DNA from 3 places in the Mesorhizobium sp. P3_B5 genome. Region 2 is predicted to be linked to each of the others. Evidence: predicted binding sites of a transcription regulator. Region 2 holds the regulator's gene; each other region holds the start of a gene.
The links. The regulator PhoB, encoded in region 2, activates phosphate uptake and scavenging genes when phosphate is short. The targets are predictions, from matches to a motif close to TGTCATNNANCTGTCAT.
Positions count from the first base shown of each region.

Region 1 (9,611 bases), on a different contig from region 2:
TGGTGTAATATTTGTTGGTGAAGGCGACCTGTTTCTTGCGTTCCTCGGTGATGCTCATCGAGGCGATGATGGCGTCGAACTTCTTGGCCTGGAGGGCAGGAATGATGCCGTCCCAGTCCTGCGTGACGATCTCGCACTCGACCTTCATCTGCGCGCAAAGCGCATCGGCGATGTCGATGTCGAAGCCGACGACCTTGCCGTCCGGCGTGATGGTGTTGAACGGCGGATAGGCACCCTCGGTGCCGATCTTCAGTTTCTCCGCGGCCTGTGCCGAAAAGGAGCCGGCAGCAATGACCAACATGGCGGCGCTTGCCGCCGATAGGATCCATCTCGAAATCCGCATTCTTGTTCCCCTTGCAGTTAAGTCATCATGACGGTCGGCACAGCCAAGCATGGCGCTCCGGGTCAGGCAAGGTCTCACGGTGACAAGGAAGATCAGCGCGCGGCGCGGAAATGCTTGGACAGCTTCAGGCCTTGCGCCTGGTAGTTGGAGCCGAGATCGGTGCCGTAGAGCGCCTGCGGCCGCTTCAGCATGTGCTCGTAGACCAGCCGCCCGACGATCTGGCCATGGTCGAGGATAAACGGCACTTCGTGGCTGCGCACTTCGAGCACCGCCCGGCTGCCGGTGCCGCCTGATGCCGAATGGCCAAAACCCGGATCGAAGAAGCCGGCATAGTGAACGCGGAATTCGCCGACCAGCGGATCGAAGGGCGTCATCTCGGCGGCGTAGAGCGGCGGCACATGCACCGCCTCGCGCGACACCAGTATGTAAAACTCGTCGGGATCGAGCACCAGTTCGCCAGCGCCGCGCTTATAGAGCGGCTCCCAGAAGTCGACGACATCCTGGGCGGCACGCTTGTCGACATCGACAAGGCCTGTGTGATGCTTGCCGCGATAGCCGACCAGCCCATCCTTGTCGCCGTCGAGATCGATCGACAGCGCGATGCCGCCGCCGGAAATGTTGGGCGGCTCGGTGGCCACCAGCATCTCGGCGCGGTGGAGTTCGCTCAGTTCTGCCTCCGACAAGAGCGCATTGCCGGTGCGGAAGCGGATCTGCGACAGCCGCGAGCCGGTGCGCACGACGATCGGGAAGGTGCGCGGGCTGACCTCCAGGTAGAGCGGACCGTCATAGCCGGCGGCGATCTTGTCGAACTCGTGGCCGCGATCGGTCATCACCCGGGTGAAGATGTCGAGCCGTCCGGTCGAACTCTTCGGGTTGGCCGATGCGGAAATGTCGGCAGGCAGCGCCAGGCCTTCGAGCAGCGGCACGATGTAGACGCAGCCGGTTTCAAGCACCGCGCCTTCGGCGAGATCGATTTCGTGCAGTTTCAGCCGATCGAGCTTTTCGGCGACCTTGTGGCCCGGCCCGGGCAAAAAGGAAGCGCGCACCCGCCACGCTTTGGCGCCGAGCCTGAGATCGAGGCTGGCCGGCTGGATCTGGTCGGCATCGAGCGCACGCGGCGACTTCAGCGCGCCCGACTGGAACAACGCGGAAATATCCTGATCGGGAAGAATGCCGGTCTGCCGCAAAGCTGGCTCCGCTTGAAGGCCGCGACTCTTTTTTTGTCGCAGGTTCTTGCCGCAAAACCGTGTAACACTTTTGCGGAACCTGCTTGGTACAAACCTCTTAATCAAGCCGGGAATTGACGCAAGCGCGGTGCAGGTCTAAAGGGTCGTTATCCCGTGGTGATTTGGCCGGTCGGCTTGCAGCCACGTTAAACAAGTCGCTAAAGGACCGTCGGGCCGCAAGGCCGTATGGACCGGTTGCGACTTTCGCGGCCGGTTTTTTTGTGTCTGGAACAAAAGCGATGAGCACCAAGAAGCGTAACTGGAAGCCTCAGACAGCACTCGTGCATGCAGGGACCTTGCGTTCCCAATTCGGCGAAACGTCGGAGGCGATGTACCTCACCCAGGGCTATGTCTATGAGACGGCGCAGGCAGCCGAAGCGCGCTTCAAGGGCGAAGAGCCGGGTTTCATCTATTCGCGCTACGCCAATCCGACCGTCGACATGTTCGAAAAGCGCATGTGCGCGCTTGAAGGCGCGGAAGACGCGCGCGCCACCGCGTCCGGCATGGCGGCGGTGACCGCAGCCCTTCTGTGCAGCGCCAAGGCCGGCGACCACATCGTGGCGGCGCGCGCGCTGTTCGGTTCCTGCCGCTGGGTGATCGAGACGCTGGCGCCGAAATACGGCATCGAGGCAACGCTGGTCGACGGCACCGACATCGCCAATTGGGAAAAGGCGGTGAGGCCGAACACACAACTGTTCTTCCTGGAAAGCCCGACCAACCCGACACTGGAAGTGATCGACATCGCCGCAGTTGCTGCGCTCGCCAATTCGATCGGCGCGCGGCTGATCGTCGACAACGTCTTTGCCACCCCCTTGCAGCAGAAGCCTTTGCAGCTCGGCGCCCACATCGTCGTCTATTCGGCGACCAAGCATATTGACGGCCAGGGACGCTGTCTCGGCGGCGTCATCCTGTCGGACAAGAAGTGGATCGACGAGAACCTGCACGACTATTTCCGCCACACCGGCCCCAGCCTGTCGCCGTTCAACGCCTGGACGCTGCTGAAGGGCCTGGAGACGCTGCCACTGCGCGTGCGCCAGCAGACCGAAAGCGCCGGCAAGATCGCCGATTTCCTGGCCGGGCGGCCGGAAATCGCCCGCGTCATCTATCCGGGCCGCGCCGACCACCCGCAGGCGGCGGTCGTCAAGAAGCAGATGTCGGGTGGCTCGACGCTGATCTGCCTCGACGTCAAGGGCGGCAAGCAGGCGGCCTTCGCCTTGCAGAACGCGCTCGACATCGTGCTGATCTCCAACAATCTCGGCGATGCCAAGAGCCTGATCACCCATCCGGCGACGACGACTCACAAGAATCTGAGCGACGAGGCGCGCGCCGAACTCGGCATCGGGCCGGGAACGCTGAGGCTCTCCGTCGGCCTCGAGGATGCGGACGATCTGCTCGCAGATATCGAGCAGGCGCTGAAGTCGGCAAAATAGGCTTCGCCCGATACGACAAGGCGCGGGCGCTCAGGCGCCCGACGGCGTCTCTTCCAGTTCGGCTGCCTTGGTGCCGATGGTCATCGCGTTGCCGCGCCAGTCGACGGCGCCGCCGAGCCAGCCGCGCACCCAGAGGGCGGGCAGCATCACGTCGCGCGCCATCAGCGCCGGGATCATGCGCGGCGACAGGTACCAGCCCTTGCCCCAGGCCAGGGCGCATTCCGGCAGGTAGGCGAGTGCGAGCACGGCGAGCGCGGTTGCCGGCAGGCTGAAGCCGGCGCCCGCCGCCGCCAACAGCGCCAGCACCAGTGGCACCGCCACGCCAGTGAATATCTCGGGCGCGAAGAACAGCGGGAAGGTGACGCGGCGCAAGCGCGCCCAACGCGCCTGGCGCGACCAGATTTCGTCGAAACTACGTTGGCCAAGCGGCTGCTCGAAGGGCGAGGCGACAAGATTGACGCGCAGCCCGAGCCCATTGACCAGCTTGGTCGCGGCGGCGTCCTCGGCGATCTCGGCGGCCAGTGCGCGGATGCCGCCATTGGCATCGAGCATCGGCTTGTTCCACAGCATGCTCTTGCCCTGGGCAAAGCCGAGGCCAAGCGCGTCGCCGGTATATTGCCAGCGCGCCTGCAGCGTGTTGAGGAACGCGCATTCGACCTCCGCCCAGAACCCGGCCGGCCGCGAGCCGATCGGCGTCGAGCAGACGAGGCCGGTGTCGTCGCGCCATGCCGCCAGCAGATGCTGGACATAGTCCATGGGCATCAGCACGTTGGAATCTGCAAGGATGACCCATTGGTGGCGGGCCGCTTCCCAACCCTTGACGCAATTGTTGAGCTTCGGATTGCCGCTGATGCGGTCATCGCCAAACAGCAGCCGGGCCGGTATCTCGGGAACCCGGGCAATCGTCCTGTTTATCATCTTGACCACCGGATCGTCGGCGTGGGCGACGCAGAAGAGCAGCTCATAGCGCGGCCAGTCGAGCGAGAAGGCGCGTGCCAGGGTCTCCTCGGTAAATGGCTCGACGCCACGCGCCGGGACCACGATCGACACCCCCGGCGCCTTGCCGGCGGGCGGCGCGATGGAGCGCCGCCGTCTCAGCATGAATGAAGCGAGCAGGATGCCGGCGAGATTTGAAAGAAGCAGGGCTATCGAAAGCAGGGCTGCGGCTATGACTGTCAGTTCCATCGAGATCTGGTCACTCCGGGAAAAGCCGGCCGCAAATAGCCATTTTTGAACGGTTCGACAGAGCGCTTGAGTCGCCCGGCACAGTCCGGACACACCATCATTGTCATGTGTCACTTAAATGACATTGTTTGTCGGCACCTGCGCTTGAGGTCGTTGACCGGGCCGGGGAGAGCGCCGACAGTTCCGCTCACATTGCCTTGGAGTAGCCCATGTACCGCGCCGTTACGCGCAACATCGAAGTGCAGGTCAGGCCGTTCTATCTGGAGGATCGCTCGGATCCCTCCGAGAACCGCTATGTCTGGGGCTATCAGATAACCATCGACAACCAGTCGGACGATTTCGTGCAGCTTTTGTCGCGCTATTGGCACATCACCGACGGCACCGGCCGGGTCGAGGAAGTGCGCGGTGCCGGCGTTGTCGGCGACCAGCCCGAACTCAACCCCGGCGACAGCTATCAATACACGTCCGGCTGCCCGCTCTCGACGCCGTCCGGCATCATGGTCGGCCACTACACCATGCGCAACAAGCGGGGCGAGACGTTCGACATCGCCATCCCGGCGTTTTCGCTGGATCTGCCAGGGACACGGCGGACGGTGAACTAGCGTCTTTCTCCCCGTCTCAATACGGGGAGAAATGCCCGGCAGGGCAATGAGGGGCGGCGCCGGTCCCTGAGATTATCTTCCATGTACAAGCGCGTCTGAGTGTATTGCCGCTGCCATTTGCCGACGGTCGCGCTGCCCCTCATCCGCCCTTCGGGCACCTTCTCCCCGTAGAACGGGGAGAAGGAAGAGAGGTTACTGAGCCGCAAACTCCGCCGGATCGAAGTCATACTGCTTCGAGCAGAACTCGCAGGCGACGTGGATGCCACCGTCCTCGGTGCTGTCCTTGATCTCCTGCGCCGAAAAGCCCTCGAGGATGCCGCGGATCTTGTCCCTGGAGCATGAGCACTGGTCGGCGACTGGAACGCCGCCGAAGACGCGCACGCCGTGCTCATGGAACAGCCGGTAGAGCAGCCGCTCGGCGCCGATCGTCGGGTCGATCAGTTCGGTCGGCTCGATGGTGCCGAGCAGCGCCACCAGTTCCTGCCAGGAATTGTCGGCCGGTTCATGCGTCACGTCGCGCGGATCGCCGTCGCCGCCCGAAATGTCAGGCACGCGCATGCGTTCGGGCGATTGCGGCAGGAACTGCGCCAGGATGCCACCGGCGCGCCACTGCTCACGGGCGCCACGAGGACCTGGCGTCAGCAGCTTGGCCACCGACAGCCTGAGATCGGTCGGGATCTGCTCCGACTGGCGGAAATAGGTGCGTGCCGCATCTTCCAGCGTTTCGCCGTCGAGCTGGACGATGCCCTGGTAGCGCTGCGTGTGGGCGCCCTGGTCGATGGTCAGCGCCAAAACGCCGCTGCCGAGCAACGTCTGCTGCGACGTTTCGCCGGTAGCGATCAAGGCTTCCAGCCGGTCGGCATCGAAGCGCGCATAGGCCCGCAAGGCCGATGGCGTGGAGAAATCCGCGACCAGCATGTCGACCGGCCCGTCGGTGCGGGTCTGCAGGATAAACTTGCCCTCGAACTTGAGCGAGGTGCCAAGCAACACCGTCAGCACACAGGCTTCCGCCAGCAGCCGGGCGACCGGCTCGGGATAGTCGTGGCGGCTGAGGATGGCGTCGAGCATCGGCCCGAGCTGGACCGTGCGGCCGCGCACGTCGAGCGGGCCGACCTCGAAGGGCACGACGTGATCGTCGCCGGCATAGCCGAATTCGCCGAGTTTGAGGTGATGTTCAGTCACTTGATGCGTTTCCAACATGACAAAGCTCCAGGGCGCGGCCATGCCGCCCCCTGGGGTGCATGCGTCCAAACGCGCTTGATTTGCGTGATGCGGCGCAGATAGGCATCGCGCCGCCCCAGATCAAGCGCCCAGACACATCAAGCGCCCAAGCACCAGGCGAGCACGGCCTTCTGGGCGTGAAGCCGGTTCTCGGCCTCGTCGAAGACCACCGAATGCGGTCCGTCGATGACCTCGTCGGTCACCTCCTCGCCGCGATGCGCCGGCAAGCAGTGCATGAACAGGGCGTCCGGCTTGGCCTTCGCCATCAGGGCTGCATTGACCTGATAGGGCGAGAACACATTGTGACCGCGGGCGCGATGTTCCTGACCCATCGACACCCAGCAGTCGGTGACGATGCAATCGGCCTCATGCACGGCTTCCTCGGGCGAGCGGGTGAAGCTCAGCTTGCCGCCATGCGCCTTCGACCAGTCGATATGTTTCTGCGCCGGCTCGCTGCCCTCGGGCACGGCGACATTCAGGTTGAACTGGAACCGCGCCGAGGCCTCGAGCAGCGAATGCAGCACATTGTTGCCGTCGCCGGTCCAGGCGATGGTCTTGCCGGCCACCGGACCACGATGCTCCTCGAAGGTCATGATGTCGGCCATCAGCTGGCAAGGGTGGGTGTCGTCGGTCAGCCCGTTGATGACGGGGATCGTTGCGTTCTCGGTCAATTCAAGCAGCCGCTCATGCGAGGTGGTGCGGATCATGATCGCATCGACATAGCGCGACAGCACCTTGGCGGTGTCGGCGATGGTTTCGGAGCGGCCTAGTTGCATCTCGGTGCCGGTCAGCATGATGGTCTCGCCGCCAAGCTGGCGCATGCCGACGTCAAACGACACGCGCGTGCGCGTCGACGGCTTGTCGAAGATCATCGCCAGCACCTTGCCTTCGAGCGGCTTTGTCCGCTCGCCGGCCTTGAGCCTGGCCTTTCGCAGCACCGCGTCGTCCAGCATGAAGCGCAGATCGCCTTCGGAAACGGCGGAAAGATCGGTGAAATGGCGAAGTGACATCAGGAATGGTTCCGGGATTACTTCGCGGCAGCCGCGGCGATGGCGTCGGCCAGGCCCCGGGCACCGGCGCGGATGCGGTCGAGCGCCTCGTGGATCTCGGCGTCGGTGACGGTAAGCGGCGGCAGCAGGCGAATGACGTTGTCGCCGGCGGGCACCGCCAGCAGATGCTGGTCGCGCAAGGCCATGTTGACCTTGGTGTTGGGCATCGCGCATTTGAGGCCGAGCATCAGCCCGGTGCCCCTGATGCCTTCGATGACATCGGGGAATTCGTCGGCGACACTCGCCAGCCCCTGCTTCATCAGCAGCGCCTTGCGCTGGACGTCCTCGAGGAAGCCGTCTTCCAGCACCACGTCGAGCACGGCGTTGCCGACCGCCATGGCCAGCGGATTGCCGCCGAAGGTGGTTCCGTGCACGCCAGCGGTCATGCCGACCGCGGCCTCGTTAGTCGCAAGGCAAGCGCCCATCGGGAAGCCGCCGCCAATGCCCTTGGCAATCGCCATCAGGTCGGGAGTGACGCCCGCCCATTCATGGGCGAACAGCTTTCCGGTGCGGCCGATGCCGCACTGAACCTCGTCGAAGATCAAGAGCAGGCCGTGCTGCTCGCACAGCTGCCGCAGCCGCTTCAGCGACTGCGTCGGCACCGGGCGGATACCGCCCTCGCCCTGCACCGGCTCGATCAGGATCGCGGCGGTCTCCGGCGTGATTGCCTTTTCGGCGGCGTCGATGTCGTCGAAGCCGACCTGGTCGAAACCTTCGACCTTGGGCCCAAAGCCTTCCAGATATTTATACTGGCCGCCGGCGGCGATGGTCGCCAGGGTGCGGCCATGGAAGGCGCCTTCGAAGGTAATGACGCGAAAGCGCTCGGGATGGCCGTTGACGAATTGATAGCGCCGCGCCGTCTTGATGGCGCATTCCAGCGCCTCGGCGCCGGAATTGGTGAAGAACACCTTGTCGGCGAAAGTGGCGTCGGCCAGTCGCTCGCCAAGCCGACTCTGCGCCGGAATCTCGTAGAGGTTGGAGACATGCCAGAGCTTGGCTGCTTGCTCGGTGAGCGCGGCGACCAGGTGCGGATGGCTGTGGCCGAGCGAATTCACGGCGATACCGCCGGCAAAATCGAGATATCGCTCGCCCTTGTCAGTGACCAGCCATGTGCCTTCCCCGTGGTCGAAAGCCAGGGGTGCGCGAGCAAAGGTCTCGAAAAGCGCCGAACCGCTCATTATATGCGTCTCCGGAACCGGAAAATCAAAAAAGCCGCCCAAGCGGCGGCCTTTGCGGCTTATCGTGTTTTTCGGCCATGAAGTCAACGAAAACGTCGTGCAAAGGCGCGCGGCAAGCCCCCCGACGAGATGCCGGCTCATAAGCGACCGGGCAAGTTGGGGAAAACCTAAAAAACCGATTCGTGTTGCCCTTGGGACTCTTGTCACCGAGTCAACACATGAGGTAATTGTAGTCGGGAAATAACTAGATTTCGTGCGGCGGACCTAATCACCTAATATATGTGGTGTCTGCCCCGGCAAAGGTTGCCGGGTCGGGAATGGATTCCGATTGCCGCACGCTTAGCAGGAGCGCGGTCTCATGAACTGGACTGACGAGCGGGTCGAACTTCTCAGGAAATTGTGGTCGGAGGGTCTGAGCGCCAGCCAGATTGCCGCACAGCTTGGTGGGGTCAGCCGTAACGCGGTCATCGGCAAGGTGCACCGGCTGAAGCTGTCGGGCCGCGGACGCTCGACCGCAACGCCGGCGCGCCAGAAGAAGGCGGTGCAGGGATCGACCGTCCAGAAATCGGTTTCGCGCGCTGCAAGTGCCCAGCGCCATGTCACCACCTCGATCGGCGCAAACGCGCTGCAGACGCAGTTCGATGCCGAACCGGTGGCGCGCCACTACATCCGCCCGGTCGAGAACGTCGTCCTGCCGATCTCGCGGCATCTGCAGCTCGTCGAACTGACCGAGCGCACCTGCAAATGGCCGAATGGCGATCCGCTTTCGGAGGATTTCCATTTCTGCGGCAACGATGCCGCCGAAACCGGCCCCTATTGCAAGTACCATGCGCGGGTGGCGTTCCAGCCGGCTTCGGAACGGCGGCGGAGCCGCTGAGCGAATAGCGAATAGCGAATAGCGAATAGCGAATAGCGAATAGCGAATAGCGAATAGCGAATAGCGAATAGCGAATAGCGAATAGAAATGGATTGAGCCTCCGCGACAAGGCAACTCCGTTTTTTCCTATTCGCTACTCCCCATTCCCTACTCGCTTTCTTTCACAGCCAGCCGTTCTTGCGAAACCGCCAGTACAGGAACGAGCAGATCAGGGCGATTGTCGCCAACACCACCGGGTAGCCGTATTCCATCTTCAGCTCCGGCATATCGTTGAAATTCATGCCGTAAATGCCGGCGAACGCGGTCGGCACCGCCAGGATGGCGGCCCATGAAGCGAGCTTCTTGGAGATCGCCGTTTCCTGGCTTTGGCCGACCAGCAGGCTGGCCTCGAAGGCGAAGGCCAGCACCTCCCGCAAACTGTCGATCTTCTCCTGAACGGTGCGGATGTGGTCGGTGACGTCGCGAAACAGCGGGTGCATGGCGGTGTGGATCTGCGGCAG
Region 1 covers NZ_JBFUGR010000002.1:757,395-767,005, reverse strand. Annotated here, with positions in the region: gene AC1DVW_RS08585 (ABC transporter substrate-binding protein) at 1-343, opposite strand, end outside; gene AC1DVW_RS08580 (2'-deoxycytidine 5'-triphosphate deaminase) at 436-1,530, opposite strand; SAM riboswitch at 1,674-1,751, shown strand; gene AC1DVW_RS08575 (O-succinylhomoserine sulfhydrylase) at 1,809-2,999, shown strand; gene AC1DVW_RS08570 (ceramide glucosyltransferase) at 3,030-4,184, opposite strand; gene apaG (Co2+/Mg2+ efflux protein ApaG) at 4,394-4,786, shown strand; gene AC1DVW_RS08560 (Hsp33 family molecular chaperone) at 4,979-6,010, opposite strand; gene argF (ornithine carbamoyltransferase) at 6,106-7,017, opposite strand; gene AC1DVW_RS08550 (acetylornithine transaminase) at 7,035-8,234, opposite strand; gene AC1DVW_RS08545 (GcrA family cell cycle regulator) at 8,593-9,111, shown strand; gene AC1DVW_RS08540 (magnesium and cobalt transport protein CorA) at 9,273-9,611, opposite strand, start outside.
Region 1: the regulator PhoB is predicted to act here: its motif matches at 4,292-4,308, upstream of AC1DVW_RS08570 (ceramide glucosyltransferase).

Region 2 (9,611 bases):
GAAAAGGTCGAGCGCTGGGTCAACGCCGGCGGGGAGGTCCTGCGCAGCGCAGGATAGGCGCGCCGTCGCAGCTGCTTTCGCAAGGAGCGGAGAAAGATCGCCGAAGATTCGGCGCCGCCCTTGCGCGAAACACTATGGTGCGATCGCACCATACCAAAACAAGCCCGCAGCCGGGACAATGATCGCATAGAAATCCGCACCAGTTACGGGCGGGAGCAAGCGACCGCCGGCAAGAAACAGCGTCAATTCTACCCCAACGGACCCTGTTTTCGGTGATGGCTTGGCCAAGACACGCTCTGGCCACAGGCAACGCGCTCCCGCCCGGCTTTTCTTTCCCTGCGCTTGCCGCTGAGGAAGAAGCCGGCCGGAATCGCGCAAGTCCCTGATTTCGGCAGCAAACCGCGACCACATTGCCAAGGCTGGCCGGCCGCCATTTTCGGCACTCCCGTTCGACGTTACCGGGCTGACACGAAACTGTCATGCGACTGTAATAATCGGGGGCTATTGGCCTCAGCGGGCGCCGAAAGACACTGGCGCCGAGAGACCATCTTCCGAACAGGAGCAGGCCACATGAAGAAATTCCTCCTCACGGCGTCGGCCGCGGCGCTTGCGCTGGCCGCGTCGTCCGGCTTCGCCGCCGCGCGCGACCAGATCCAGGTCGCCGGGTCGTCGACCGTGCTACCCTATGCCAAGATCGTCGCCGAGCAGTTCGGCGAAACCTTTACCAACTTCAAGACCCCGGTGGTCGAGTCCGGCGGCAGCGGCGCCGGCATCAAGGAATTCTGCAAGGGCGTCGGCGAAGACACCATCGATATCGCCAACTCCTCGCGCCCGATCAAGCCGGACGAAGTCAAGTCCTGCGTCGACGCCGGCGTGAAGGAAATCCAGGAAGTCCGCATCGGTTATGACGGCATCGTCTTCGCCACCGACATCAAGGGCCCGGACTGGGCGCTGGTTCCCGCCGACATCTACAAGGCGCTGGCCGCCAAGCTGGTCGTCGACGGCAAGCTGGTCGACAATCCGAACACCAAGTGGAGCCAGGTCAACCCGAAGCTGCCCGACTGGGACATCGCCGCCTACATCCCGGGCGAAAAGCACGGCACGCGTGAAGTGTTCGAGACCAAGCTTCTCGACGCCGGCTGCGACAAGGCCGCCATCAAGGCGACCGGCATCAGCGACGACAAGGAAGTCGGCAAGACCTGCATCGCCATCCGCAAGGACGGCAAGGCTATCGATATCGACGGCGACTATACCGAGACGCTCGCCCGCATCGACTCCAACAAGACCGGCGTCGGCGTGTTCGGCCTCGCCTTCTACGAAAACAACGCCGACAAGCTGAAGGTTGCGACCGTCAAGGGCATCGTGCCTTCGACCGCGACCATCGCCAGCGGCGAGTATCCGGTGTCGCGCCCGCTGTTCTTCTACGTGAAGAAGGCGCATCTCGGCGTCGTTCCCGGCCTCAAGGAATATGTCGAGTTCTTCCTTGACGACCAGATGGTCGGCCCGGAAAGCCCGCTCGCCGAATACGGCCTCGTTGCGGCTCCCGACGCAGAGCGTCAGGCCCAGCGTGACGCATTCGCCGCCGGGAAGACGATGTAATCAGCTACCGAACCAGGGCGCGGGCCAAGTCCGCGCCCTGGTTTCGTCGCCTGCCGCAATGGCGGCGGCGCTTTGAATTTTCCTTGGGGTGGGTGATGTCGTCCTTGCTCGTACTCGCCATTATCGTTGCCATAGGCCTGGTTGCGTTCTTTATCGGCCGGCAGCGTGCTTCCGCTCAGGACAATGGCACGGTGAAGCCGCATTCGCGCGCCCACTATCACGGCTGGTGGGCCTTCCTGCTCGCCGTTCTGCCCGCCCTTTTGCTGCTCGCCGTCTGGAACGTCGGCTCTTCGGTCTATCTCGACCGTCACATTCACGCCGCCTTGCCCGAGCGGACCGCCGACAGCAAGGTTGCCAGCGAGGCGCTGGACGTCAGCCTGGTAAAGAGCCTCGCCAAGGGCTTGCGCCAGCTCGACGCGAACACCGCACTGCCAGCCACTTTCGCCGGACTGCAGCCGATGCTCGCCGCCAAGGGCGTGGCGCTGGCGACCGACACGCAGGACTACATGATCCCGATCGCCGTCGAGGCGAACGCCGTGCAGAACCGGCTCGGCCTGTTTGGCGCAATTATCACCTTCGCCTTGTCGATCGCCGGCGCCTTCTATGCGCTGAGGCAGATCGCGCCGCGCGCCAGGGCGCGCAACAATGTCGAGAGGCTGATGCTGTGGGGGCTGCTTGCCGCCTCCACCATCGCCATCCTGACCACGGTCGGCATCGTGCTTTCCATGCTGTTCCAGACGATCACCTTTTTCGAAAGCGTGTCGCCGGCGAGTTTCTTCTTCGGCACGGTCTGGGATCCGCGTTTCTCCGCTGCCGGTTCGGGCGGGAGCCAGGGCCAGTTCGGCCTGATCCCGCTGCTTGCCGGCACGCTCTATATCGCAGCGGTCGCGCTCGTTGTCGCGGTGCCGATCGGGCTGATGTCGGCGGTCTACATGGCCGAATATGCAACGCCCCGGCTGCGCTCTGTGGTCAAGCCGGCGCTGGAACTGCTCGCCGGCATACCGACCATCGTCTACGGCATCTTCGCGGTGGTCACGCTGGGGCCGTTCCTGCGCGATCTCTCCGCGGCGCTGACGGGCGGCTCGCCCTTCATCCAGGGCCAGAGCATTTTCACCGCCGGCCTGGTCATGGGCGTCATGCTGATCCCGGTCGTGTCTTCGCTGTCCGATGACATCATCACGGCGGTGCCGCGCGCCATGCGCGACGGCTCGCTCGGCCTCGGCGCGACCCGCTCCGAGACAATCAAGCGCGTCATCCTGCCGGCGGCACTTCCCGGCATTGTCGGCGCCATCCTGTTGACGGCTTCGCGCGCCATCGGCGAGACGATGATCGTCGTGCTGGCGGCAGGTGTCGCCGCCAATCTCACCATCAACCCGTTCGAGGCGATGACGACCATCACCGTCAAGATCGTCAACCAGCTGACGGGCGACCTCGAGTTCAATTCGCCGCAGACGCTGGTCGCCTTCGCGCTCGGCCTGACGCTGTTCGCGTTGACGCTGGTGATGAATATCGTCGCGCTCTACATCGTGCGCAAATACCGGGAGCAGTACGAATGACCGACATTCCCATGGACACGATGGTCCGGGCCGCCGCTCATCCGCGCCGCGACATCGGGCTGAAGGCCCGCTATGCCGCGGAGCGCCGCTTCCGCATCTATGGCATGCTGGCGATTTCCGTCGGCCTTGCCTTCCTGGCCATCATCCTCGTCACCATTGTCTCGAAGGGTTACACCGCCTTCTGGCAGACGACGGTGTCGCTGCCTGTCAACTTCGACGCGAAGGTGATCGATCCTTCCAACAAGCGGGCCACCGATCCCAGTGTGCTGATCAAGGCGAACTATCCCAAGCTTGCCGAAAACGCGCTGATCGCCAAGCTCGGCATTTCTCCCGACGACAAGCCGGCTATCAAACAGCTCAAGGGCTTCCTGTCCGAAGGCGCCCGCGTCCAGCTGCGCGACATCGTCGCCGCCGATCCGTCGGTCATCGGCACGACGCGTGACGTCAACATCCTGGCCGCCGCCAATCTCGACTCGGCCTTCAAGGGCCAGATCGACCTCGGCGTCGAGGAAGCGCGCCGCAAGGTTTCCGACCAGCAGATCGCCTGGATGAACAAGCTGAAGGCGGACGGCGTGATGGCCGAGCACTTCAACACCGGCCTGTTCACCTACGGAGCTTCCAGCCGTCCGGAAACATCCGGCATGGGCGTGGCGATCATCGGCTCGCTCTACATGATGGTGATCGTGCTTTTGCTGGCGCTGCCGATCGGCGTCGCCGCCTCCATCTATCTGGAGGAATTCGCCAAGAAGAACCGGTTCACCGACCTGATCGAGGTCAACATCAACAATCTGGCCGCGGTGCCGTCGATCGTCTTCGGCCTTCTCGGCCTTGCCGTCTTCATCAACTTCCTCGGCATGCCGCGCTCGGCCGCTTTCGTCGGCGGCCTGGTGCTGACGCTGATGACGCTGCCGACGATCATCATCGCGACGCGTGCGGCACTGGCCGCCGTGCCGCCGTCGATCCGCGCGGCAGCGCTTGGTCTTGGCGCTTCCAAGATGCAGATGGTGTTCCAGCATATCCTGCCGCTAGCCGCCCCCGGCATTCTCACCGGCACCATCATCGGCCTGGCGCGCGCGCTCGGCGAAACCGCGCCGCTGCTCTTGATCGGTATGGTCGCCTTCGTTGCCGACTATCCGAAGACACCTTTCGATCCGGCGACGGCGCTGCCGGTGCAGATCTACCTGTGGGCGAACGAGGCCGAACGCGCCTTCGTCGAACGCATGTCCGGCGCCATCATCATCCTGCTGGTCTTCCTCATGGCCATGAACATCACCGCGATCGTGCTTCGGCGCCGGTTCGAGCGGCGCTGGTAGAAAAAAGGCATTTTGGTATGAACATCATGACCGAACAGTCCCTTGAAAACGCTGTGGGCGATAAAATGAACGCCAAGTCGAACGAAGTGATCAAAATGCGCGGCGACAAGGTCGGCGTGTTCTACGGCGAGAAGCAGGCGTTGTTCGACGTCAATCTCGACGTGCGCCTCAACCAGGTGACGGCGCTGATCGGCCCGTCGGGCTGCGGCAAGTCGACCTTCCTGCGCTGCCTCAACCGCATGAACGACACCATCGATTCGGCGCGGGTGACCGGCAAGATCACGCTGGACGAAGAGGATATCTACGACAAGAGCATCGACGTCGTCGAACTGAGGGCGCGCGTCGGCATGGTGTTCCAGAAGCCCAATCCGTTCCCGAAGTCGATCTACGAGAACGTCGCCTACGGCCCGCGCATCCATGGACTGGCCAAGCGCAAGGCCGACATGGATCAGATCGTCGAGTCGAGCCTGAAGAAGGCGGCGATCTGGAACGAGGTCAAGGACCGCTTGCAGGAACCCGGCACCGGCCTTTCCGGCGGCCAGCAGCAGCGTCTGTGCATCGCGCGCGCCATTGCCGTGTCGCCCGAGGTGATCCTGATGGACGAGCCCTGCTCGGCGCTCGATCCGATCGCCACCGCCCGTGTCGAGGAACTGATCGACGAACTGCGCCAGAACTACACGATCGTCATCGTCACCCACTCGATGCAGCAGGCGGCGCGCGTGTCGCAGCGCACGGCGATGTTCCATCTCGGCTACCTCGTCGAGGAGGGCGCCACCGACAAGATGTTCACCAACCCCGACGACAAGCGCACCCAGGACTACATTACCGGCCGGTTCGGCTGAGCGGTTCCGGCAGCGAAGTTTCAGGCACGAGGACTAGGATCATGGGTGAACATACCGTCGCATCTTTCGATGAAGAGCTGGGGCAGATCAGCAAGCTGATCCGCGACATGGGCGATCTCGCCGGCTCGATGGTCAGCGGCTCGACCAAGGCGCTGCTCAATTCGGACAACGCCCTGGCGCAGCGCGTCGTCTCCGACGACGCCATCATGGATGCGCGCCAGCGCGAGCTGGACGACCGCGCCATCACGCTGATCGCCAAGCGCCAGCCGATGGCCAACGATTTGCGCGCAGTGGTCGGGTCGATCCGCATGGCCGGCGACCTCGAGCGTATCGGCGATCTCGCCAAGAACATCGCCAAGCGCGTCGGCACCGTCGGCCTCAGCGTCACGCCGCGCGACCTGTCGCATTCCATCGATGCGATGGCTCAACTTGTGCTCATCCAGGTGCAAGGGGTGGTCGAGGAATATGCCGCCGCCGATGCGGCAGCGCTCGCCAAGCTCAGAAACGACGACGAGCGCATCGACGTCAAATACACATCGGTGTTCCGCGAGCTTTTGACCTACATGATGGAAGATCCGCGCAACATCACCGCGTGCACGCACCTCCTGTTCTGCGCCAAGAACCTCGAGCGCATCGGCGACCATGTCACCAACATCGCCGAAAATGCGTATTATGTTTTGACCGGCACGCAGCTGCCCGCCAATCGTCCGAAGCAGGACGAGACGGCGATGTCCGCGCCGGCGGCATGACGACAAGGGTGACCAGCCGATGATCGCGCCACGCATCATGGTGGTGGAGGACGAGGAGCCGCTAGGCCTGCTCCTCCGCTACAATCTCGAATCCGAAGGCTACCAGGTCGAGGTGGTGACGCGCGGCGACGAAGCTGAGATCCGCCTGCAGGAAAACGTGCCCGACCTGCTGGTGCTGGACTGGATGGTTCCGGCGGTTTCCGGCATCGAGCTGTGCCGGCGTCTCAGGATGCGGCCCGAAACCGAGCGGCTGCCGATCATCATGCTGACCGCGCGTGGCGAAGAGAGCGACCGCGTGCGCGGCCTCTCGACCGGCGCCGACGACTATCTGGTCAAGCCGTTCTCGACGCCGGAGTTCATGGCCAGGGTCAAGGCGCTGCTGCGCCGCGCCAAGCCGGAAGTGCTGTCCAGCGTGCTGAAGGTCGGCGACATCGTGCTCGACCGCGAATCGCACAGGGTCTATCGCAAGAAAAGCGAGATCCGGCTCGGGCCGACCGAATTCCGCCTGCTCGAGTTCATGATGCGTCATCCTGGCCGGGTGTTCTCGCGCAGCCAGTTGCTCGACAATGTCTGGGGCGAGACGATCTATATCGACGAACGCACGGTGGACGTGCATGTCGGCCGGTTGCGCAAGGCGGTCAACAATGGCCGCATGCCAGATGTCATCCGAACCATTCGGGGCGCCGGTTATGCGATCCGCGAAGACTAGGTCCCTCGGCGCGGAAGCGTTTATTGGTTGAATGCGTCCACTCCCGGACCTCACGCGTCGATGATTGGCTCAGCCCGCTCATGGCTTCGTCATCCTTGGGCGAAGCAAGGAGCGTAGCGACGCGGCGCAGACCCAAGGATCCATGCCGCGACCTCAAGGCGTTGCTACTGTGCAGAATTCTGCCCCGTTGAATTCTTTGACCGATTTCACGGCATGGATCCCAGGGTCTCCGCGACGGAGCTTCGCTCCTGCTTCGCCCTGGGATGACGACGTTGGGACGGCTTCGGCCAATCTCTAAAGTCGGCGACAATCTGCGGCATCAATGATTGACGTCGTCCTCAGGCCACGTCTTTCCCGATAGCGCCAGCCCGTGCCTGCCCGCCCGGCGCGAAGATCTCCTGGTCGACGAAGCTCAGTGCCCGCATGGCGCAGCCTTCGCGGATCAGTGGCAATTCGTTCGGTTCGGTGTCGAAGGAGATCGATTTCGAGTGCTGGCCGCCGGCGGTCTGGGCGATGGCCTCGCGCAGCGCCGGTTCGATCAGGTCGAAGGCGGCGGCGCTGACGCCGACCATGGCGACCGGCGCCGGATCGATCAGCGCAAACAGGCTGCCGAGGCCGAAGCCAAGCGCTTCGCCGGCCTTGCGGTAGGCCTCGCGCTCCGGTCCGTCTTTCTCACGTGCCGCGACGGCGAGCGCCCGCATGTCGGCGTCGCTGACATCGGCGACCGGCTCGGCGTCCTCGCCCAATTGCCTGGCGTTGCGCCAGATGGCGTAGTTGCCGGCATAGGCCTCGACGCAGCCGCGCCGCCCGCAACGACACAGCGCCCCGCCCGGGCGATGGATCATGTGGCCGAACTCGCCGCCCGAGGAATGGGTGCCGGTGAACAGCTCGCCCTTCAGCACCAGTCCCATGCCGATGCCGTGCGACAAAAGGATGGCGATGAAATCGTCGTGGTAGCGGACCGGATCGCGCCACTGCAGCGCCACCGCCATCATGTTGCAGTCGTTTTCCATGGTGGCCGGAATGCCGAATTCGCCTTCCAGTATGTCGGCGAAGGCGATGTCGGTCTGCGGCGTGATCGGCGACCACAGCATGGCGCGGGCGTGCGAATCGGTGATGCCCTGGATGCCCATGGCGATGCGGGCGACGCTGTGGGTGTCGAGGTCGGGATCCTCGAGCCGACGCCTGACTATGGCGACACATTCGCCGATCAGTTCGTCGCGCGGCATGGTCAGCGTGTCCAGCCGGCGCTGCTCTTCGGCCACCACCTGGCCGGCGTAGTCGATGACAGCGACGGAAAGGAAATTCAGCGACAGCACCACTGTCATCACAGCGGCTGCTTCCGGATTGAGCCCGAGACCGACTTGCGGCCGGCCGCGTTTCAGCGAAACAGCTTCGCTGGCCTTGCTCTCGGCCAGGATGCCTTCCCCGATCAGGTCGGCGGAGATCGCCGATATGGTCGAGTGGCTGAGGCCGGTGGTCGCCGCGATCTCGGTCCGCGACGGCTGGCCGGCGCGGCGCACGGCCGAAAGCACCATCGCCCGGTTGCGGCGGCGCAAATCGTCGTGGCGGATTCCAACCGACATCTTTTTTGTTTTCCTCCCGGTCGTCCTCGCGGCCTCTGATGATATTGAAGGCAGTCGGTGACACCGGCCAAATATTGGCAGAAGCCGGCGGCACTGTCATTATTTATTGCGAGCCTCGAAAAAAAGTCAGCGACACATCAAAATCCATCAGAATCGATGTTGACAGCGCTCCGACGTTGGACCACTATTTTTTCGAGGCTCGAAAAAATAGAGCCTTTGTGCCGGCCTTCGGGCCAGTTTGTCGCGCTGCGCGCGATTTAGGGAGGATATCATGAAGAAATTTGCAGTCGCCATGCTGGCGGGTGTCGCCATGTCGTTGACGTTGGCGTCGGTCGCACAGGCGAAGGACAAGGTCATTGGCGTTTCGTGGTCGAATTTCCAGGAAGAGCGTTGGAAGACCGACGAAGCGGCGATGAAGACGGCGATCGAGGCCGCCGGCGACAAGTACATCTCCGCCGACGCGCAGTCCAATCCCGGCAAGCAGCTGACCGATGTCGAGAGCCTGATTTCGCAGGGCGCCAACGCGCTGATCATCCTTGCGCAGGATGCATCGGCCATCGGCCCGGCGGTGCAGAAGGCACTGGACGAAGGCATTCCGGTCGTCGGCTATGACCGCCTGATCGAGAACAAGGATGTCTTCTACCTGACCTTCGACAACAAGGAAGTCGGCCGCATGCAGGCCCGCGAAGTGTTCAAGGCCAAGCCGGAAGGCAACTACGTCTTCATCAAGGGCTCGGGTGCCGATCCGAATGCCGATTTCCTGTTCGCCGGTTCCATGGAAGTGCTGAAGGAAGCCATCGACGGCGGCAAGATCAAGAATGTCGGTGAGGCCTATACGGACGGCTGGCTGCCCGCCAATGCCCAGAAGAACATGGAACAGTTCCTGACCGCCAATGACAACAAGGTCGATGCGGTGGTTGCAGCCAATGACGGCACCGCCGGCGGCGTCGTCGCCGCGCTGACGGCTCAAGGGTTGGCCGGAACCGTGCCGGTGTCGGGCCAGGACGGCGACCACGCCGCGCTGAACCGCATCGCACTCGGCACGCAGACCGTGTCGGTGTGGAAGGACGCGCGCGAACTCGGCAAGAACGCCGCCGAGATCGCCTCGCAGCTGGCCGACGGCAAGAAGACCGGCGACATTGCCGGCGCCAAGGACTTCACGACGCCTGGCGGCAACACCGTCAAGTCGCTGTTCCTGACCCCGGTTGCCATCACCAAGGACAACCTCAACGTCGTCATCGATGCCGGCTGGATCAA
Region 2 covers NZ_JBFUGR010000007.1:108,414-118,024, forward strand. Annotated here, with positions in the region: gene AC1DVW_RS19245 (PAS domain-containing protein) at 1-57, shown strand, start outside; gene AC1DVW_RS19250 (substrate-binding domain-containing protein) at 571-1,599, shown strand; gene pstC (phosphate ABC transporter permease subunit PstC) at 1,695-3,155, shown strand; gene pstA (phosphate ABC transporter permease PstA) at 3,152-4,468, shown strand; gene pstB (phosphate ABC transporter ATP-binding protein PstB) at 4,486-5,310, shown strand; gene phoU (phosphate signaling complex protein PhoU) at 5,352-6,059, shown strand; gene phoB (phosphate regulon transcriptional regulator PhoB) at 6,079-6,768, shown strand; gene AC1DVW_RS19280 (ROK family protein) at 7,107-8,354, opposite strand; gene xylF (D-xylose ABC transporter substrate-binding protein) at 8,626-9,611, shown strand, end outside.

Region 3 (9,611 bases), on a different contig from region 2:
GGGCGCCAAGGCGATCGTGCTCGACCCCGTCGACTCGACCGCCGCCGCCTCGCTGGTCAAGCTGGCGCAGAGCCAGGGCGTCAAGGTCATCGCCTATGACCGGCCGATCCCGACCGCTCCGGCCGATTTCTACGTCTCCTTCAACAATGAAGGCATCGGCAAGGCGATCGCGGATTCGCTGGTCGAGCACCTGAAGGCGCTGAAGGTCGATCCCGCCAGCGGTGGCCTGCTGCAGATCAACGGCTCACCGACCGACGCGGCAGCCGGCCTGATCAAGAAGGGCATCCATTCCAGCCTCGACAACAGCGGCTATCCGATCCTGGCCGAGTTCGACACGCCGGAATGGGCGCCGCCGAAAGCACAGCAGTGGGCGAGCGGCCAGATCACCCGCTTCTCGACCAAGATCCTCGGCGTCGTCGCCGCCAATGACGGCACCGGTGGCGGCGCTATCGCCGCCTTCAAGGCAGCCGGCGTCGATCCAGTGCCGCCGGTCACCGGCAACGATGCGACCATCGCTGCCCTGCAGCTGATCATCGCCGGCGACCAGTACAACACCATCTCCAAGCCGAGCGAGATCGTCGCGGCCGCCGCCGCCAACGTTGCCGTCAAGCTGCTGTCGGGTGAGGCGCCGAAAGCCGAAATGACGCTCTACGATACGCCCTCGCAGCTGTTCACGCCGGCGGTGGTGACGCAGGAAAACCTCAAGGCGGAGATCATCGACAAGAAGATCAACACGGCCGCCGAGCTCTGCGTCGATCGTTACGTCGAAGGCTGCAAGAAGCTCGGCATCACCAACTAATAGCACTATCATCAGGTCCGGCCGCCCTTGCGGCGGCCGGACGTCAAAACAACCGGCCTTCCGGAAAGGTTTGCCATCCATGACCGACATTTCTGACGGACCGGTTGCCACAGGCGAGCTGGTGCTCAGCCTGCGCGGCATCTCGAAGAATTTCGGCGCCGTGTCGGCGCTGACCGATATCGATCTCGACGTGCATGCCGGCGAGGTGGTGGCGCTGGTCGGCGACAATGGCGCCGGCAAATCGACGCTGGTCAAGATCCTTGCCGGCGTCCACCAACCGAGTTCGGGAACGATCAATTTCCGTGGCCGGCAAGTGACCATGCCCGACCCCAGTGCGGCGCTGACGCTCGGCATCGCCACCGTCTTCCAGGACCTGGCGCTGTGCGAAAACCTCGACGTCGTCGCCAACATTTTTCTTGGCAAGGAGCTCAATCCGCTGCGGCTGGATGAGGTGGCGATGGAGATCCGCGCCTGGACGCTGCTCAACGAATTGTCGGCGCGCATTCCGAGCGTCCGCGAAGCGGTCGCCTCGCTGTCCGGTGGCCAGCGCCAGACCGTGGCGATTGCCCGCTCGCTGCTGCTTGAGCCGAAACTCATCCTGCTCGACGAGCCGACAGCCGCACTCGGCGTCGCCCAGACCGCGGAGGTGCTGAACCTGATCGACCGGGTGCGCGAGCGCGGCCTCGGCGTGCTGATGATCAGCCACAATATGGAAGACGTGCGCGCCGTCGCCGACCGCATCGTCGTGCTCAGGCTCGGCCGCAACAATGGTGTCTTCGAACCCGACGCTTCGAACCAGGAACTGGTCAGCGCCATCACCGGCGCCTCCAACAATGCGGTATCGCGCCGTGCCGAGCGACGCAGGCTGGAGCAAAAACCCGGGCATGAGCACAAGCAGGAGCAGCGGCCATGAGCGCGGAGCCCAAGCACGACACCTCGGCGTCGACGGCGCTCGACCGCAGCGACGTGCGCGTCAAGCATGCGACAGGCGTTGGCGGCACGATCAGCGCCTTCCTCGACCGCGTGCGTTCCGGCGATCTCGGCTCGCTGCCGGTGGTCGTCGGGCTGGTGATAATCTGGACGGTGTTCACCACGCTCAATCCGGTGTTCGTCTCCTCGAGCAATCTCGTCAATCTTTTGTTCGACTGCTCGACCGTCGGCGTCATTGCGCTCGGCATCGTCTGCGTGCTGATGGTCGGCGAGATCGATCTCTCGGTCGGCTCGATCAGCGGCTTTGCCTCGGCGCTTGTCGGCACGCTATGGGTCAACCAGGGCTGGCCGGTGGCGCTCGCCATCCTTGCCGCCGTCGCCTTCGGCGCGCTGATCGGCTCGCTCTATGCGCTGCTGTTCAATCGACTTGGCATGCCGAGCTTCGTCTCGACGCTGGCCGGCCTGCTCGCGGTGCTCGGGCTGCAGCTCTACATCCTCGGCTCCACCGGTTCGATCAACCTGCCTTACGGTTCGAACCTGGTGAATTTCGGCCAGCTGCTGGTCATGCCCAAATGGGTGTCTTTCGGACTGGCGGCGGTACCCGGCATCGTCATGCTGATCACCGGCCTGCGCACCGTCAGCCGCCGCCGCGCCGTCAACCTGTCGGCGCCGTCGGTTAGCGGCCTGATCGTAAAGGTCGCCGCCTTGACCATCGTGCTGGAGCTGATCGTCGCCTATCTCAACCAGGCACGCGGCATCCCGTGGATGTTCGGCCTGTTCGTCGGCCTGGTCGTGGCGATGAACTATGCGCTGACCCGCACCAAATGGGGCCGCTCGATGACCGCCGTCGGCGGCAATCGCGAAGCCGCGCGCCGCGCAGGCATCAAGGTGCGGCTGATCTATCTCAGCGCCTTTGCGATGTGCTCGATGTTCGCCGCCCTCGGCGGCGTGCTGTCGGCCGCACGCCTTGCCTCGGCCAGCCAGCAGGCCGGCACCGGCGACGTCAACCTCAACGCCATCGCGGCGGCCGTCATCGGCGGCACCAGCCTGTTCGGCGGCCGCGGCAGCGCCTATTCGGCGCTGCTCGGCATCATCGTCATCCAGTCGATCGCCAGCGGGCTGACGCTGCTCGACCTGTCGTCGTCGCTTCGCTACATGATCACCGGCGCCGTTCTGGCGATCGCGGTCATCGTCGACTCCCTGGCGCGCCGTTCGCGGGTTTCCCACGGCCGAGCCTGAACCCAGTAGACAGGAAGACCATCGAAATGGCTCAGGATTTGAGTGGAAAAGTCGCGGCAATCACCGGCGCCGCCTCGGGCATTGGGCTCGAATGTGCCAGGGCGCTGATCGCCGCCGGCGTACGGGTCGTGTTGGTCGACCGCGCCGAGGACAGGCTGAAGGAGGTTTGCGCGGAGCTTGGGCCGCAGGCGATCCCGGTGGTGGTCGATCTGATGAAGCCGTCGAGCGTCGCCACCATGATGCCTGAGATTCTGGAGAAGGCCGGCCAGCTCGACATATTCCATGCCAATGCCGGCGCCTATGTCGGCGGCGAGATCCTCGGCGGCGATCCCGATGCCTGGGACCGCATGCTGAACCTCAACATCAATGCGGTATTCCGTTCCGTGCACGCCGTGCTGCCGCACATGGTCGAACGCAAGACCGGCGACATCATCGTCACCAGCTCGATCGCCGGGCTCGTACCCGTCGTCTGGGAGCCGATCTACACCGCCTCCAAACATGCCGTGCAGGCCTTCGTTCACACGGTCCGCCGCCAGGTCGCCAAGCACGGCCTGCGCGTCGGCGCCGTGGCGCCAGGACCCGTGGTGACGGCGCTGATCAGCGACTGGCCAAAGGAGAAGCTCGACGAGGAGCTGGCCGCCGGCGGCCTGATGCAACCCGCCGAGGTCGCCGAAGCCGTGCTGTTCATGCTGACGCGGCCAAGGAACATCACCATCCGGGATCTGGTGATCCTGCCGCAGAGCAATGATTTGTAGGAGCGAATAGGGAGTAGCGAATAGCGAATAGGAAAATTATCGCTCGCTATTCGCTATTCGCTATTCGCTATTCGCTATTCGCCAATTCCTCGAGGTTCCCCCATGCCCCCACACTTCCTCGGCATCGATGTCGGCACCGGCAGCGCCAGGGCAGGGGTGTTCGACGCTGAGGGCGCCATGCTGGCGTCGGCCAAGCGCGACATCGCACTGTTCATCGAGCCGGGCGAGATCGCCGAGCAGTCGAGCGACGACATCTGGCGCGCGGTCTGCGCCAGCGTGCGCGAGGCGGTTGCGAAGTCCGGGCTTGGTCCGCGCGATATTGCCGGCATCGGCTTCGACGCGACCTGTTCACTGGTGGTGATCGGGCAGGGCGGTGCACCGTTGCCGGTTGGCCGCTCGGGCGACAGCCAGCGCAACATCATCGTCTGGATGGACCATCGCGCCCTCGACCAGACGCAGCGCATCAATGCCGGCAAGCATCGCGTGCTCGACTATGTCGGCGGCACCATTTCGCCGGAGATGGAGACGCCCAAGCTCTTGTGGCTAAGTGAAAACCTGCCCGTGAGTTTTGCCGCGGCCGAGCATTTCTTCGACCTGACCGACTATCTCACCTGGCGCTCGACCGGCAGCCTGGCGCGCTCGATCTGCACCGTGACCTGCAAATGGACCTATCTCGGGCATGAGCGGCGCTGGGACGAGGCCTATTTCCGCGCCATCGGCCTCGGCCAGCTCGCCGACGAAGGCTTTGCCCGCATCGGCACCGAGATCGCCGAAGGCGGCACCGCACTCGCTCAAGGATTGACCGGAACTGCCGCCAACGAACTCGGTCTGCTGCCGGGAACGCCGGTCGCCGCCGGTCTGATCGATGCCCATGCCGGCGGTGTCGGCACCGTCGGTGGTAAGGGAGATGTCGGCACATTGCAGTCGCGCATGGCCTATGTCTTCGGCACCTCGGCCTGCACCATGGCCAGCACCAACGAGCCCGCCTTCGTGCCTGGCGTCTGGGGCCCGTATTTCTCCTCGATGGTGCCGGGCCTATGGCTCAATGAAGGCGGCCAGTCGGCGGCGGGCGCGGCGATCGATCATCTCATCGCCTTTCACCCGGCCTCGGCCGAAGTGTTAGTGCGAGCCAAGGCGCAAGGCATCGGCCTCGCTGCCTGGCTTGGCCAGCAGGCGGCGACGCAGTCCGCCGGACTGTCAGAGGCGGCGCGTCTGGCGGATGGCCTGCACGTCGTGCCCGAATTCCTCGGCAACCGCTCGCCCTTCGCCGACCCCGAAGCCAAGGCGCTGATCGCCGGGCTGGGCATGGACACTTCCCTCGAAAATCTGGTCGCGCTCTATGTCGCCGGCCTGTGCGGGATCGGCTATGGCGTGCGCCAGATCGTGGCAGCGATGGCCGGGAAAAATATCGCCATCGACACCATCGTCGTCAGCGGCGGCGCCGCGCAGAGCGAACTGGTCCGTCAACTGCTGGCCGACACCACAGGACTGACCGTGGCCGGATCGACCTCGCCCGAACCGGTACTGCTGGGATCGGCCATGTTGGGCGCGGTGGCGGCGAAGACTTATCCCGACGTGATATCGGCGATGACCGGCATGTCGCGCATCGGCGAGATCTATCGTCCGGCCGGCGGAGTGAAAGCCTGGCACGACAAGCGCTTCACTGCCTTCGAACTGCTACAACGGGCAGGGCGCGCGATCCGCGGCTGAGCCGATCCGAAACTCAACGCGCCGCGTCGGCCTGCTGGTCGGCGTCGATGAGGGTTTGGAGAAAGGCGACGATGTCGTCGATCTCGGGATCGGTCAGCGCCGGTCTGTCGCCGGGCTTTTTGCCGAAGGGCGGGTCCTGGTTGAGGTTGGGCCAGTAAGCTTTGGGCAGATCGTCGTTCTTGCGAACCGTGCCGTCGGTGGCCTTTGGATACCAGCGGCCGGGATCGATATCGCGGCTCGCATAGAAGGCGACAGCGTCGCGCAGCGAGTGGAAATATCCATTGTGGAAGAAGCTCTTGCGCAGCGCGACGTTGCGCAGCGTCGGCGTGCGGAACAGGCCGCAATACGCGGCCCGGCCCTTGAGGTCGGTGCGCAGCGGGCCGCACAGGCCGAGATCGAAATAATTCGGATCGGCATTGGCGGGAAGCGCCGGATTGCGCGGCACGCCGATGCCGAGGAAACCATAATCGGTGAACTGCGGCGGCTCGCCGTCATTGGCCGGCTCGCTGAGGTGGCAGCTGGCGCAATTGCCCTTGGCTTCATCCTCGAACAAAGCGCGCCCGCGCAATTCCTGCGCCGACAGTGTCGCTTTGCCGGCGAGGAAGTCGTCGTAGCGGCTGGAATAGGGATAGAAATCGGCGGCACTCTGCTCGAACGTCCCGAGCGCTTCGGCAGCGGCGTCGAAAGCATCGTCCGGATGGTCGAATACCTGGTCGCCGAAAACCGCTTTGAAATCGTCGGCATAGGCGGCCTTGCGCAGTGCGGCAGCGACATCGCCGGCATTTTTGTTGGCCATCTCGAAGGGCGACAACAGCGGGATCTTCGCCTGGTCCTGCCCGCGATCGACGCGGCCGTCCCAGGTCAGGCCGCCGGTCGCACCATTGTCGACGCTCTCATCGCCTTCGTCGTCGGAATCGTAAAAATGCTCGGTGAAGGCAGGCGTCGCCTGGAGGTAGCGCAGCGACGGCACGGCGCGCAGTCCCGGCTGGTCCATCTTGGGCCCGCCCATCTCGACTGGGGTGGCCGAGGCCGGACCAAAGGCATGCTTCGGATCATGGCAGGAAGAGCAGGATTGCAGCCCCGAGGCCGACAGCGACGGATCGAAGAACAGCTTGCGGCCAAGCGCGGTCAGGGCCGTCGCCCTGGCAAAGGCTTGCGCGCGCGACAGCGGCCCGGGATGCATGCCATCCGGCTCGGCCGTGGCTCCCGGCGCGATCACGGCGAGGCCAACCACCGATGCCGCGACGATCGCGATCACCTGGCCTTTCCATCGTCCAGCAGTCATGTGGCTCAGTCCGATTTTCGTTGCGGAAATAAGGAAGCACTGCAACGGCTTGATGACCGGTCCCCGCGCTCACGCAACCGTGTTCGCAAAGGTCGAGACTGTCACAAAGGTGACAAGGCATCGAAGTACCTGCATGCCTATGGTTCGTCGCCCCCCCGGCCATGCACTGCCCCTCTAGCCACCACCCAGCCATGAGGTATTTCCATGTCGAGGCTCAAGCTCTTCAATTCGCTTTATCTGGCCGGCTCAGCGCTGGCTTCCTTCACGACCATCGCCGGCGCCGCTCCCGCCGGCTACGACAAGATCGATACTGTCGTCGTCATCTATGCCGAAAACCGCAGCTTCGATAATCTTTATGGCGGCTTCCCTGGCGCCAATGGCCTGTCCAACGTGTCGGCCGACCAGGTGCGCCAGCTCGACCGCGACGGCAAGCCGCTGGCCGAATTGCCGCCGGCCTGGGGCGGCCTGACCGGCAAGGGTGTCACCCCGCCGGTGACCGAAGCGCAGACCGCGCATCTGGCCAATGCGTGCTTCGCCATCGACGATCCGAATGGCTTCAATCTGAAGACATCGGTCATCACCCGCGACCTCTGGCATCGCTTCTATCAGGAGCAGATGCAGATCAATGGCGGCCGCAACGACAAGTTCGTCGCCTGGGCCGATTCGGGCAGCGTCGTCATGGGCCATTATGACGGCTCCGTCCTGCCGATGTGGGCGGTGGCGAAGAAATACGTGCTGGCCGACAATTTCTTCCAGGGCGCCTTCGGCGGCTCCTTCCTCAACCATTTCCAGATCGCCTGCGCTTGCGTGCCGGTCTATCCCCATGCCGACACCAGCCCGATCAAGGATCAGATCGCGGTTGTTGACGCCGATGGCAAGACGCTGAAGGTCGCCGACAACTCGCCGCCCTCGGCGCTCGGCGGCGCGCCGAAATTCGTCAATGACGGCGCCATCACGCCTGATTTCTACGCGGTTAATACCATGCAGCCACCCTATCAGCCGAGCGCCAACAAGCCGGCCGCAGGCGGCGACAAGGCGCTGGCCGATCCGGCGGCGCCGACCACGCTGCCGCCACAGCACGAGATCACCATCGGCGATCTCTTGTCGCTGCGGGGCATCGCCTGGGCCTGGTACTCCGGCGCCTGGCAGGCCGCGCTCGACGGCAAGAATGCGACGCCGGTGCCGAACTTCCAGTTCCATCACCAGCCCTACAATTACTTCGCCGCCTATGCGCCCGGCACGGCTGCCCGCGCCGAGCACCTGAAGGACGGCGGCCTCGACGGCGTGGCGTTCATCAAGGACATTGACGACGGCAAGCTGCCTGCGGTGAGCTTCTACAAGCCGCAGGGCAATCTCAACGAGCATGGTGGCTATGCCGATGTCGGCAGCGGCGACCAGCATCTCGCCGCCATCGTTTCGCATCTGGAGAAAAGCCCGCAATGGGGCCACATGCTGGTCGTCGTCACCTATGACGAAAACGGCGGCTTCTGGGATCACGTCGCGCCGCCGAAGGCGGATCGCTGGGGGCCGGGCAACCGCATCCCGGCCTTCATCATCTCGCCCTATGCCAAAGCGGGTACCGTCGATCACACGCAATACGATACGACGTCGATCCTGCGCTTCATCACCGCGCGCTACGATTTGCCGGTGCTGCCCGGTATCGTCGCTCGCGACAAGGCGCTGCGCAACAACGACCAGCCGCCGATGGGCGATCTGAGCGCAGCACTTAATCTCAGCCGCTAGACCGATCCGGACGTACTCGTTCTCTCACACGGTCCAGAAATAACGGACCGTGTGAAAGAACACCGGGGCGGCGAAGACCAGGCTGTCGGCGCGGTCCATCATGCCGCCATGGCCTTCGATCAGATGGCCCCAGTCCTTGACGCCCTGGTCGCGCTTGATGGCCGATGCGACCAGCCCGCCGAGAAAACCCATCAGGCAGGCGATGAAGGCGACGCCTGCTGCCTGTAGCGGCGAAAACGGTGTCAGGAACGACAGCAGTGCGCCGAGCAGGCTCGACGCCGCCAGTCCGCCGACCAGCCCTTCCCAGGTTTTTGATGGCGAGACGGAGGGCGACAGAAGGTGTTTTCCGAACAGCTTGCCGAAAATATATTGCAGCACGTCGCTGCCTTGCACGGTGATGATCAAGAAGGCGATCAGCAACAGGTTGCGGCCTTCGAAGCCGGGCACGTTGAGCGTCAGCAGCGCCGGCACATGGCTGACGAAATAGACCGAGATCATGATCGCCCATTGCTGCGCCGAAACGCGCTCGAGGAAGCGCTCGGTGTCGCCATTGAGCGCTGTGATCGCCGGCATCAAAAGGAAGCAGTAGACCGGGATGAAAATAGTGAAGAGCCCGTACCAGGCGGTCCACACCAGCCAGTACTGGAACGGGATGATGATGCCGAACATGCCCAGCAGCACCCAGTGGTCGCTGCGCCGGCTGTGCGTCAGCGTCACGAATTCGCGCAGCGCCGCAAACGAGATCAGCGCAAACAGGATGGTCATGCCGGTGCGGCCGGAAAAGAAGGCAACCGTGATCGCCACCACCATCACCCACCAGGCGTTGATGCGCTGGTTGAGGTTGGTGAGCCCCGACGACAGTGGCTTGGGCGCCCGCCACGACAGGATGCCGGCGACGAGGCTCGCAGTCGACAGCACGCCGACCAGGCCGATTACCAGGATCATGGTTTCATGCATCGGCGGCAGCGAAAGTGGCATCAGTCGTCTCGATCCGGGCGGGGGTTGAGCGCAAGCAGCGTCTGGCGGGCGCGCTCGAGAAAGGCGCGGCGCTCTTCGCCGGGCGCAATCGTCACCGCCGGGCCGAAGACGACGCGGCACAGAAGCGGCACCGGCAGGAACTGGCCCTTGGGCAGCACGCGCGACATGTTCT
Region 3 covers NZ_JBFUGR010000001.1:568,700-578,310, forward strand. Annotated here, with positions in the region: gene AC1DVW_RS02765 (ABC transporter substrate-binding protein) at 1-799, shown strand, start outside; gene AC1DVW_RS02770 (ATP-binding cassette domain-containing protein) at 879-1,712, shown strand; gene AC1DVW_RS02775 (sugar ABC transporter permease) at 1,709-2,968, shown strand; gene AC1DVW_RS02780 (SDR family oxidoreductase) at 2,995-3,723, shown strand; gene AC1DVW_RS02785 (FGGY-family carbohydrate kinase) at 3,826-5,433, shown strand; gene AC1DVW_RS02790 (cytochrome-c peroxidase) at 5,447-6,718, opposite strand; gene AC1DVW_RS02795 (acid phosphatase) at 6,923-8,461, shown strand; gene AC1DVW_RS02800 (phosphatidate cytidylyltransferase) at 8,486-9,418, opposite strand; gene AC1DVW_RS02805 (lysophospholipid acyltransferase family protein) at 9,439-9,611, opposite strand, start outside.
Region 3: the regulator PhoB is predicted to act here: its motif matches at 6,760-6,776, upstream of AC1DVW_RS02795 (acid phosphatase).